DNA from 3 places in the Neobacillus sedimentimangrovi genome. Region 1 is predicted to be linked to each of the others. Evidence: predicted binding sites of a transcription regulator. Region 1 holds the regulator's gene; each other region holds the start of a gene.
The links. Region 1 encodes LexA, which represses DNA repair genes until DNA is damaged. Its sites were predicted from a motif close to CGAACATATGTTCG; they were not measured.

Region 1 (4,296 bases):
ACCTTCTGTATGTCCATACTCTGGATGTCCCGGTGTTTTGCTACCCCATTGACGGAATTGCTTTAAATCATCCATGGATAGATTATAACCAGATAAATGTAACATACTGTACAATAAAGCAGATCCATGACCAGCAGATAATACAAAACGGTCGCGGTTAAACCACTTAGGATTTTTTGGGTTATGGTTCATGAACCTTGTCCATAATGTATACGCCATTGGTGCAGCACCCATCGGCATTCCCGGATGTCCGGAATTCGCCTTCTCAATCATATCAATTGAGAGTGTACGAATGGTGGTTACAGATAATTCGTCAACTGTATTAAACATCAATTACATCCTTTCTTTATCACAATAGGATCTTACCTCAACATTAATATTATAGTGGAGCTTCAAATAATTCAACAAATTACAACTAGTTTTTCATATCTATACCACTTAGTTCTTAATATTGACACATGGTGTTGGAAATATGTTCGTAAAGCGTAAGCACCTAAATCAGCTAGGTGGACATGCCATGCAAATTACCATTGCCATCTTTATGATGTGCTCCAAGTGTAATCATTATAGATGAACACCCCTTAGGCATATGACTAATCATAGGTCGTGAGCGCAGGTGTCTATCCCCAAAGAGCTTTTACTCAACTATGCTCAATGTAAAAAATTATCCTATTTAAAAAAGGAATACAAATACTTGTATTCCCAGATGTTAGTGAAGCCTATTTTTTCTTCTATTTTTTATTTTTTCAGGAGTAACATCATTTCCCATCGGATCAATAATCTTTGTATTAGTGAGTGTCTCAAGCATACTTGAACGAAAAGCTGCTAAGTATTCAGCTCTTAATTTTGATTGTTCCTTAGCTTCTATTTCGGTTAAACCTTCTGTTTTTGCTTTTTTTGCCAATTCATTGATTCTAGCAATCTTTTCTTTGGATAGCATTCAAGCACATTCCTTTCAAAAACTCCTTACAATAAGAATTAATTTTACAAAAAAAGTATGAATTTGACAAGGGATATCCCTTATTCCTCTTGGCTATCCAAATATTCCTGATATCTCCTATGAACGGTTGCCTTAGATATGTTATATCCGAAGCCTCTAAGTGTGGAAGCTATTTCTGCAAACGTTAGTCCATTTGCTCTTAGCTTGTAAATTTCTTCAACCGGAACTTCTATTTTCTCACGACCGGAGTTGACACCCAGATTCTTTAGGTTTTTTTGGGGTTTATATCCTTTTTCAATTGCCCGTTTCATCCCGCGCTTAATTTTCACATTATGTAGTTTTCGTTGATATTCCTCGACCATACTTACAATCTTCAATACCATGGAATCGGAGTCTGAAAGCTGCAGCTCTCCATTATGAGCAATACAATAAAGCTTAATCCCCTCTTTTAAAATACAATGAAGGATCGCAATCTTTGCATTACCTCTACCAAGTCTTGTCTCATCCTGAATTAATACGGCTTGAACTTCCTCGTCCTTAATACGTTCTAATAATTGAAGGATCCCATCTCTATCAAAATCATATCCGCTTGCCTGTTCTTTAATAATGGAATCAATTTCAAATTGGTACCGTTTGGCAAGTTGAATGAGTTCTTCTTCCTGACGCTCTAGGGACGTTTCTTGGGTTTCCTTATTTGTACTGACACGACAATAAATGACTGCTTTCATTAAATTATTCCTCCAAAGCACTAGCTAATTGTCTTGGAGCAGGAGCTTCTTTACTAACAGGAATCATAATTTCATCTCCGGGAAAAATTTGATCTCCAACCATTTTATTATATTTTTTCACCCAATCAATAAATTCTTCATTCGATAATGTATGCTGCTCGGAATATTGCCCGGCGATTTTCAAAAGGGAATCTCCTTCTGATACAGTTACTGTGATATATTGATCCTGCGGTACCGGATTTTGTTTGAACGAAAGAATAAGTGCAAAAGTACCACTTAAAAGGAAGAGTATAATAGCATAAGAGTATTTTGACCATAGGTTATTCATCAAACCACACCTCTTACAGAATATATGTTCGTTTTTTGATGTTTTGATTATAGTACGAACATTTGTTTGATGTCAAGTAGTTTTCGAACTTATGTTTGTATACTATTGTAGAACATGTTATAATAAAGACAACATTAACCAGACGAGGTGCATTTTATCATGGTAAAAATATCAAAACGGCAGCAGGATATCCTAGACTTCATTAAAGAAGAAGTGAAACGGAAAGGATACCCTCCCTCCGTTCGGGAAATTGGTGAAGCGGTTGGACTAGCATCCAGTTCCACTGTACACGGACATTTAGCTAGATTGGAAAGTAAAGGACTAATTCGACGCGATCCTACAAAACCTAGAGCGATTGAAATATTAGAGGCGGATGAAGATGCATCTATCCCAAGGAATAACGTGATCAATGTTCCGGTCGTTGGTAAAGTTACTGCCGGACTTCCAATTACAGCCATTGAAAATGTAGAAGAATATTTCCCTCTTCCAGAAAGACTTGCACCTGCAGGAGAATCTATTTTTATGCTGGAAATTATGGGGGAAAGTATGATTGAAGCGGGAATCCTTGATGGGGATTACGTCATTGTAAAACAGCAGCAATCTGCAAACAACGGTGATATCGTTGTAGCGATGACGGAAGATAATGAAGCAACTTGCAAAAGATTTTTCAAAGAGAAAGATTATATTCGCCTCCAACCGGAAAATTCGACGATGGAGCCGATCATCTTAAAAAATGTATCCATTTTAGGAAAAGTGATTGGCGTTTATCGACAAATTCATTAATCCTACAAAAAAAGCCACGGTCTCAAATAATTGGACCATGGCTTTTTCCATCTATTAATACATTGTTAAGTATTGTTCTCTCTCCCAAGGATGTACAACGGTACGGAACATATCCCATTCGATCTCTTTCGCATCGATAAAACGCTCAAAAATATGTTCACCAAGACCATCTTTAATGACTTCATTGTTTTTCAATAATTCTAATGCTTGAGCCAATGTAGCTGGAAGATCGACAATTCCTTCCTCAATTCTTTCTTCTGGTTTCATCACATAGATGTTACGATCAACTGGTGCAGGTGGTGTAAGTTTGTTTTTAATTCCATCTAATCCTGCTTTAAGTAGAACAGCCATCGCTAGATATGGGTTCGCTGATGGGTCAACACTGCGAATTTCACAACGTGTACTCATACCACGAGAAGCTGGTATACGGATTAATGGAGAACGATTTTGTGCTGACCATGCAACATAACAAGGTGCCTCATAACCTGGAACTAAACGCTTATAGGAGTTGACAGTCGGATTAGTCACGGCAGTAAAGGATGTTGCATGTTTTAAAATACCCGCAATGAAATGGCGAGCTGTATCACTCAATTTTAAATCTGCATTTGGATCATAGAAAGCATTTTCTCCATTTTTGAATAATGATAGATTCATATGCATTCCGGAACCATTTACACCAAATAATGGTTTTGGCATGAAGGTTGCATGCAGACCATGTTTACGAGCAATCGTTTTTACTACTAGTTTAAAAGTTTGAATGTTATCACATGCAGTTAGGGCATCGGCATATTTAAAGTCGATTTCATGCTGTCCAGGCGCTACTTCGTGGTGAGATGCTTCAATTTCAAAACCCATCTCTTCAAGCTCAAGAACAATGTCACGGCGGCAATTCTCACCAAGGTCTGTTGGTGCAAGGTCAAAGTATCCACCTTTGTCATTTAACTCCAATGTTGGTTCGCCTTTTTCGTCTAATTTAAATAAGAAAAATTCAGGTTCAGGCCCAAGATTGAAATCTGTAAAGCCGAGCTCTTTCATTTCTTTTAACACACGTTTTAAGTTGTTACGAGGATCCCCTGCAAATGGTGTACCATCTGGATTATAAATATCACAAATTAAACGGGCAACCTTTCCTTTTTCAGCTGTCCATGGGAATATTACCCATGTATCTAAATCTGGATAAAGATACATATCAGACTCTTCGATACGTACAAATCCTTCAATGGAAGATCCATCAAACATCATTTTGTTGTCTAACGCTTTTTCCAATTGACTAATAGGAATTTCCACGTTTTTAATTGTTCCTAAAATATCCGTAAATTGTAGACGGATAAATTTTACATTCTCCTCTTTCGCCATCCGTAAAATATCTTCTCTTGAGTACTTAGCCATCGTACTGCCCCCCAATTTTATTAAAAATTTAATGGAAGAAACGTGATAGATCCCCTTGGCGTAATGATGAACCTTTCAATCTGTTCGCATGCATTAATTCATTGCGAAGCAGCTTTCTCAATTGTTCA
Region 2 (4,296 bases), on a different contig from region 1:
GGAGAACACTGGATACCGATATTTATGTGAATGATCAGAAATTGGAGTATCAAATCAACCCAGCTGAAAAAGTTCGGCAGGACATTACGATTCAATTTGTTCCAAAGAACGAATAGTCATCAATTGATGGCTATTTTCTCATTAGAATTAGAAAAGCGGAGGCACCCTGATCAACGGTGTATGGCCTCCTCCCAAAAGCTATCGCTTTCGGTCGTGCGATGTTGATGCTGCCGAAGTTTTCCTTGTGGTGGCCTCCTACTGAGATAAAGGAAACAAGATGAGCCATCGGCGAATCGATGTTGACTTATCGTAGGGAGGAGAGAGAAGGTATCTCGCTGCAAGGTGACACTTATGCTAGTCCATTCTCAAAGTTGTATATACTTATTTCATCTTCTGTAAAGACACATATTGGCATTTTGGCTTAATCAATTAGGAGGAAATTGAATGAATTTACCGAATAAAATTACTGTATCAAGGATATTATTGATCCCATTATTCTTGATTATTATGCTTTATGATTTTGATTGGGGAAATATGCATCTTTTAGGTGCGGATCTTCCTGTTACTCATTTTGTGGGGGCATTAATTTTTATTTTAGCTTCTACCACTGACTGGGTGGATGGCTATTTTGCGCGTAAGTACAATCTAGTAACAAATATGGGGAAATTTCTTGACCCATTGGCGGACAAGCTTCTTGTGTCAGCAGCTTTAATTGTTCTTGTAGAACTAGGTTCTGCTCCTTCTTGGATCGTCATTATCATCATAAGTAGGGAATTTGCTGTTACCGGACTTCGGCTGTTACTTGCAGGCGAAGGGGAGGTGGTTGCTGCCAACATGCTTGGTAAGATTAAAACATGGACACAAATTATTGCGATCTCTTCTTTATTATTACATAATACTATTTTTGCTATGATTCCATTCCGTTTTGACATTTTGGCATTATGGGTAGCTTTATTCTTTACTATATGGTCAGGATGGGACTATTTTGCTAAAAACAGTCATGTATTAAAAAATTCAAAGTAATGGTTGGGTTGAGGAGTGAAGGCAGTGAATGCTGAGATTATTGCAGTTGGTTCAGAACTGCTTTTAGGCCAAATTGTAAATACAAATGCTCGTTTTCTATCTCAGCAATTAGCTGGGCTTGGGATTGATGTTTATTATCATACAGTCGTCGGTGACAACCCGGATCGGTTAAAATCGGCGATAAAAATTGCTGAAAGTCGTTCAAAAATCATTATTTTTACTGGTGGACTTGGACCGACAAAGGATGATTTAACAAAAGAAACGATTGCCCGTCACATTGGCACCGAGCTGGTTATGAATAATGAAGCATTGGAGACAATTGAGCAGTATTTCAAACGGACGAACCGAGTGATGACGGAAAATAATCGGAAGCAGGCATTGATTTTGGAAGGTTCTCAAGTCTTGCCAAACGATCATGGGATGGCACCAGGAATGGTGCTAAAAACCGGCGGTCATATTTATATGCTCCTTCCTGGTCCTCCTAAAGAAATGGAACCTATGTTTTTGAATTATGGAAGTAAGGAGCTTGCGTTACTGACAGGAGTTAAGGAACAAATTGTTTCTAGAGTTCTTCGCTTTTTCGGGATTGGGGAAGCAGCATTAGAAACAGAAATAATGGACATTATTGATGAACAAAAAAATCCAACCGTTGCTCCTCTAGCTGGAGAAGGGGATGTAACCTTAAGGCTTACGGCAAAGCATAGGGATGTGATGAAAGCACAAGCCATGCTGGATGAAGTGGAGGCAAAAATCAGGCAGCGAGTTGGCCAGTTTATTTATGGCTATGAAAATACGACCTTATTTGTTGAATTAGCTAATGTTTTAAAAGAAAGGAAATGGACGATTACCTCTGCTGAAAGTTTAACTGGTGGGCTATTCCAGCAGGAGATCACCTCTATTTCTGGGGCTAGTTCCATATTCAAAGGTGGAATTGTCTGTTACTCCAATGAGATCAAGCGGGATATTGTACAAGTTAAGCAAGAAACGCTTGAGACGTATGGGTCAGTCAGCGAGGAGTGTGCACGTGAACTCGCGGAAAATGTTATGAAAATCTTTGGGACAGATATTGGAATTAGTTTTACAGGTGTGGCAGGCCCGGATGAATTGGAAGGGAAGCCAGTCGGTACTATTTTTATAGGGATTGCCTTAAAAGGAAGACCATCCATTGTTGAAAAAATAAAATTAAGTGGTTCGCGGGGAGCGAACCGGAATCGGGCTGTAAGATACGGCTGTTATTTCTTGTTAAAATATTTGAGAGAATTACAGGACGCTATTTAGGTGTCCTGTATTTTTTTGTGACAGTAGTCGACTTGTTGGACCATGATAATTTTCTGACATTGGAGCAAAATGCCATTATTATCTCAAAATTCATTAGAAAATTATTTTATATAGATCAACATGTTCAATTTTTCAATATTAACAGACTGGAAATTGGTCGAATAAACGTTCGTGTTTTTCCTCGACAAATGGTAAAAAAGAGGTTATATTATTAATAGGTTCTTTGAATTAAGAAATAAATTTTCATTTATTTATAAAAGGAGGAACTATTTGTGAGTGACCGCAAGGCTGCCTTAGAAATGGCATTAAAACAAATAGAAAAACAATTCGGTAAAGGTTCCATCATGAAAATGGGAGAACAGCAGGAAACAAAAATTTCGACGGTTCCAAGCGGCTCCCTAGCACTTGATGCAGCACTTGGGGTCGGGGGATACCCTAGGGGACGGATTATCGAAATCTATGGACCAGAGAGCTCTGGTAAGACTACTGTTGCTCTGCATGCCATTGCAGAAGTCCAAGCACAAGGCGGGCAGGCAGCATTTATTGATGCGGAGCATGCTCTAGACCCGACTTATGCCCAAAAATTAGGTGTTAATATTGATGAATTATTATTATCTCAGCCTGATACAGGAGAACAGGCACTTGAGATCGCAGAAGCTCTAGTGCGGAGCGGTGCTGTCGATATTATCGTTATCGACTCTGTAGCCGCCCTAGTTCCAAAAGCAGAAATCGAAGGAGAAATGGGAGACTCTCATGTTGGATTGCAAGCCCGATTAATGTCCCAAGCCCTTCGTAAACTGTCAGGTGCGATCAATAAATCGAAAACGATTGCTATCTTTATCAACCAAATCCGTGAAAAGGTTGGAGTTATGTTTGGTAACCCTGAGACGACACCTGGGGGACGCGCATTGAAGTTCTATTCCACAGTCCGTCTTGAAGTCCGCCGTGCAGAGCAGTTAAAACAAGGGAATGACATGGTCGGAAACAAAACTAAAATTAAAGTGGTAAAAAATAAAGTAGCTCCTCCTTTCCGTACTGCTGAAGTAGATATTATGTATGGAGAAGGTATATCTAAAGAAGGAGAAATCATCGATTTAGGCTCGGAATTGGATATCATTCAAAAGAGCGGTTCATGGTACTCTTATAATGATGAGAGACTTGGACAAGGACGTGAAAATGCTAAGCTCTTCTTGAAGGAAAACCCTGATGTCCGTAATGAAATAGCTCAACAAATTCGCGAACATTATGGTTTGGACGGAATAAAAACGGTTTCTGAGATAGAAGAAGATGAGCAATTCGAGTTATTAGATTAATTTTAAGAGCAAAGTCTATTGTCAGGCTTTGCTCTATTTTATAATTGTATATTTATTTGATAATATTAATAAATATACAACAAATTCCGATAACTCACAATTTGTTTTTTCGAAATATTTCAAACTGGGATTTTGAGTAAACCTTGACAATCAATATTCCCACCTTTACAATGGACATGTATATTTTACATTTTAGTAATATTTTATTGCGAAAAAGCCTTAGTGCTTGCTGTATGTTGAGTCTAAACAATGTACATGCCGACACTTAAAATGTAACAAAAGTTCATAGCAAGAGGAGGTGGAACGATGGAACCAAATACGATCCTCTCCATTTTGCTTGGCCTTATCGTCGGTGCCGTTGTTGGCTATTTTATTCGTAGATCCATTGCTGAAGCAAAAATTGCAGGTGCTAGAAATGCTGCAGAGCAAATTCTAGAAGATGCTAAACGCGATGCAGAGTCGCTTAAAAAGGAAGCTCTGCTAGAAGCAAAGGATGAAATTCACAAGCTTCGAACTGAAGCAGAACGTGAGGTTCGTGAACGAAGAAATGAACTGCAAAAACAAGAAAACCGTTTACTGCAAAAAGAAGAGAATTTAGATCGAAAGGATGAAACGTTAAATAAGCGTGAAATTCTTTTAGAAAAGAAGGATGATTCTCTAAACCAAAGACAACAGCATATTG
Region 3 (4,296 bases), on a different contig from region 1:
AGGAAGTATGAGGAAGTGAAGATGAAATAAGGCACACTTGATCCTTTTCAAGTGTGCCTTTGATTTTATAGAGGAAGAATCATATTTGCATGAATAAATAAAAGACAAACAATCAATGAATGTAGAATCATGGAAGGGAAAATGTTTCTTGTTTTCATGGTTATAATACTAAAAAGAAATCCTAAAAACACAAATAAGAAAGTCATTTTCATTGAAGTGCCAAACATAGTTGTGTTGATCGCAAAAGCAATACTTGCTACTATCACACCAGTAAGTTTATTGGATATTTGTATAAAAATCGGAAGAAAGATGCCCCTCCATAAAACTTCATGCACAAACGCATAAAGAATGGAGACAAGAATTGTGATGAAAAATGTACTCCATACCGTCGATATTTTTGTAGTTATATGTGGAATATACAAAATGAATAACAAGGTAATAAAAAATAAACAAGCTAGAATGAGTCGATTGATAAGGGAGGAAGGCTGTTCTCTTTTCTTTAATCTTCGTTTATAGCTATAGGAATTCATTTTATAATGAAATTGTTTTAAAACATATATAACCATTAATAGCGGTAAGAACAAAAGTAATTGGTCAGCAATGACTAACATCATCGGGGAAATGCGAAAGCCTTCGAGGAAACTGGAAATATAACCCACTGCTAAATTCCCGAGAAAAAATGAAATCATCATCCATATAACGACTCTTTTTTCTTCATTGAAAAATGGGATCGATAGGAAAGAAGAAATGAGCAAGATAAAAAACAGTGAATATAAACCTCTTGTAAAAAGAAAAGTCATAACGGTAAAAAGTAAACAAATGAAAATCCCAAGAAAATTTTTTTGTTTCATTACCAATTACTCTCCATCTTTCTTACCATCATTATAGCAAATATCAAAGGATGAAAGAAATAGAACAATTGATGATGACTTTCTATAAATGATAAAAAATGGCTATAAAAAGAACCATAGAGATTCTTTTTATAGCCATTTAATTTTTGGTTCGGTTTTATTAATGATTCGGTTAATATTGGCACGGTGGCGGTAAATGACAAAGCTGGCTAATAAAGATACAACAATTAATAATGGGATATCCCATCCTTGGAAAAATCCAGTTGTTAAAACATAGAGAACAGCGACTCCACCTGCGATCATTGAAGATAAGGAAACATATTTTGTAATATAAAGGCTAACAAAGAAGGAGGCTAACAATGTAATAAACAAAAATGGTGCATAAAATAATAAGACTCCCCCAGAAGTAGCCACTGCTTTCCCACCACGAAACCCGGCAAATATCGGGTAGGTATGTCCTAATACAGCGAGCACACCAGGGATTAATGGATGTAAATCAATGGCGAAAAGGTTAGGCAAGGCGGCTGCTAGCGTCCCTTTCAAAATATCTGCCAATGTAACAGTTAAACCCGCTTTTACCCCAAGTGTACGAAACGTATTTGTTCCTCCTAAATTACCACTACCATGCTGCCTAATATCCGTTTTATAAAAAACTTTTCCGATAATGAGTCCAGATGGAATCGAACCTAGTAAATAGGCTAGAACTAATACGACAATCATTTCAATCATGAAAAATTACTCCTTCAAATAATAAAGTTATTCTTCTATTATATCCGTTTGGATGGAAAGAGAAAATATCTGATTTCATAGGAGTTTAGATTTATGACTACAGTTCGATCGTAAGCGTTTTATTATATATTTTTTATTGGTAATTGGTACAATATAAGAAAATCATTTGTTATAGGAGTGATAATTATGGCAATTGAAAATCCAAGTCTAGAAGAAATCGGAGAAATTTTAAAAAAGGCAAAACGAATTGCTGTTGTAGGTTTAAGCGATAACCCTGCACGTACCTCTTATCAGGTTTCAGAAGTAATGCAAAAAGCCGGCTATGAAATTATTCCTGTAAACCCGACCATCGAAGAATCGCTTGGAGTAAAGGCTGTTGCTTCATTAAAGGATATCGAAGGACCCGTTGATATCGTCAATGTTTTTCGTCGTTCTGAGCAGCTGTATGATGTGGCAAAAGAATTTGATGAGATTGATTGCAATGTTTTTTGGGCTCAACAAGGGCTTGTTAATGAAGAGGCTTATCATTTTCTTAAAGAAAAAGGGTATACGGTAATTATGGATCGTTGTATTAAAGTCATGCATGCCTTAACGAAATAATGGTTAATAGAGCTGCTGAAAAATAGCAGCTTTTTTGTTTTTTAGGCAATTGTGCAATGGGATTTTTGTTATCTATTCCAAGTCCATATTTGCCAAATCAAAATAAATCTATAAAATAAAGCATAGACACTGAAAGTACATATGATAAAATAAACTTCGAACATATAAACTTCGAACATTTGTTCTAATACATATAAATAAAAGGAAAATCCACTTTTATAATGAATGAAATAATATTGAGTATGATTAAGTAGAAGTGTGTTTCTTTTTGCAAGGATGAAAGGGGTATTTGAGTGGCACAAAAACAACAAACATTTGATTTTATTGAATACAACGATGATGCCATACAGGTGCTTGAGGGCCTTGAAGCAGTAAGGAAACGCCCTGGAATGTACATAGGTAGCACGGATTCTAGAGGTCTTCACCATCTCGTCTATGAGATTGTCGATAACTCTGTGGACGAGGCGCTTGCAGGATTCGGGGATCATATCATCGTAAAAATTCATAAAGATAATTCCATCAGTGTGGCTGACAAAGGACGTGGAATGCCAACTGGTATGCATAAATTAGGAAAACCTACACCTGAAGTGATTCTTACTGTCCTTCATGCTGGTGGAAAGTTTGGACAAGGTGGTTACAAGACAAGTGGCGGGTTGCATGGTGTAGGTGCCTCTGTTGTCAATGCCTTATCGGAATGGCTAGTCGTAACCATTAAAAGAGACGGTTTTGTCTATGAACAACGTTTCGAAAATGGAGGAAAGCCGGTAACGACGCTTGAAAAAATCGGTAAAACCAATCAAACCGGAACAACCATTCATTTCAAACCAGACGCTAGTATTTTTTCAACTACCACCTTTAATTTTGAAACATTAGGGGAAAGGTTGAGAGAATCGGCTTTTCTATTAAAAGGACTAAAAATTGAAATCATTGATGAACGTCATGATTTGCATGAAGTATTCCATTATGAGAATGGAATTGAAGCGTTCGTTGCTTATTTAAATGAGGAAAAGGATGTCATCCATCCAGTCGTTAGTTTTGAGGGTTCGCAAAATGGTATCGAAGTAGAATTTGCCTTCCAATTTAATGATGGGTATTCGGAAAATGTTTTATCCTTCGTTAATAATGTTCGTACAAAAGATGGTGGAACCCATGAGGTTGGGGCCAAAACAGCCATGACGAGGGTTATGAATGATTATGCCCGTAAAGTAGGTTTGTTGAAAGAAAAAGACAAAAATTTAGAAGGGGCAGACATCCGCGAAGGTTTATCCGCCATTATTTCCGTACGTATTCCTGAAGAGCTGTTGCAATTCGAGGGACAAACAAAAGGAAAGTTAGGAACAAGTGAAGCACGTTCTGCTGTCGATGCTGTAGTTTCCGAGCATCTTTCCTATTATTTGGAGGAAAATCCGGACATAAGCACCCTGCTTATTAAAAAGGCGATTAAAGCCTATCAAGCCCGTGAAGCGGCAAGAAAAGCGAGAGAGGATGCGAGAAGTGGGAAAAAGCGAAAGCGTTCAGAAACTTCTCTATCCGGTAAATTGACACCAGCCCAATCAAGAAATCCGCAAAAAAATGAACTTTATTTAGTGGAAGGTGACTCAGCAGGAGGATCCGCCAAGCAAGGACGAGATCGACGATTCCAAGCAGTCCTGCCATTACGAGGTAAAGTCATCAATACGGAAAAAGCGAAGCTATCCGATATTTTTAAAAATGAAGAAATCAATACTATTATCCATGCGATCGGGGCTGGAGTTGGAGCGGATTTTAATCTTGAGGATGTTAACTATGACAAAATTATCATCATGACCGATGCTGACACAGATGGAGCTCATATTCAGGTTCTGCTATTAACATTCTTTTATCGATATATGAAACCGCTTGTGGAAGCTGGTAAAGTATTTATTGCTCTGCCTCCTTTGTATAAAGTAAGCAAAGGGACCGGAAAAAATGAAAAAATTGAATACGCATGGGATGAAGAGGAATTGCAAGCGGCAACTAAAAAAATAGGCCGTGGCTATATCATTCAGCGATATAAGGGTCTAGGAGAAATGAATGCAGACCAGCTTTGGGAAACAACAATGAATCCAGAAACTCGCACCTTGATTCGAGTGAAAAT

Region 2: recA (recombinase RecA) is a predicted target of LexA. The motif match lies at 2,460-2,473, and genes of this name have one in related genera.
Region 3: parE (DNA topoisomerase IV subunit B) is a predicted target of LexA. The motif match lies at 2,353-2,366, and genes of this name have one in related genera.

The regions. Positions count from the first base shown of each region.
Region 1 is NZ_JAAFZF010000042.1:23,562-27,857, reverse strand. It holds gene tkt (transketolase) at 1-330, opposite strand, end outside; gene GZA11_RS12900 (DUF896 domain-containing protein) at 710-940, opposite strand; gene GZA11_RS12895 (YneB family resolvase-like protein) at 1,021-1,668, opposite strand; gene yneA (cell division suppressor protein YneA) at 1,673-1,996, opposite strand; gene lexA (transcriptional repressor LexA) at 2,156-2,779, shown strand; gene glnA (type I glutamate--ammonia ligase) at 2,834-4,168, opposite strand; gene GZA11_RS12875 (MerR family transcriptional regulator) at 4,197-4,296, opposite strand, start outside.
Region 2 is NZ_JAAFZF010000040.1:23,623-27,918, forward strand. It holds gene GZA11_RS12540 (helix-turn-helix domain-containing protein) at 1-116, shown strand, start outside; gene pgsA (CDP-diacylglycerol--glycerol-3-phosphate 3-phosphatidyltransferase) at 445-1,023, shown strand; gene GZA11_RS12550 (competence/damage-inducible protein A) at 1,048-2,301, shown strand; gene recA (recombinase RecA) at 2,574-3,614, shown strand; gene rny (ribonuclease Y) at 3,921-4,296, shown strand, end outside.
Region 3 is NZ_JAAFZF010000001.1:193,243-197,538, reverse strand. It holds gene GZA11_RS01005 (acyl-CoA thioesterase) at 1-30, shown strand, start outside; gene GZA11_RS01000 (CPBP family intramembrane glutamic endopeptidase) at 66-851, opposite strand; gene plsY (glycerol-3-phosphate 1-O-acyltransferase PlsY) at 981-1,580, opposite strand; gene GZA11_RS00990 (CoA-binding protein) at 1,767-2,180, shown strand; gene parE (DNA topoisomerase IV subunit B) at 2,474-4,296, shown strand, end outside.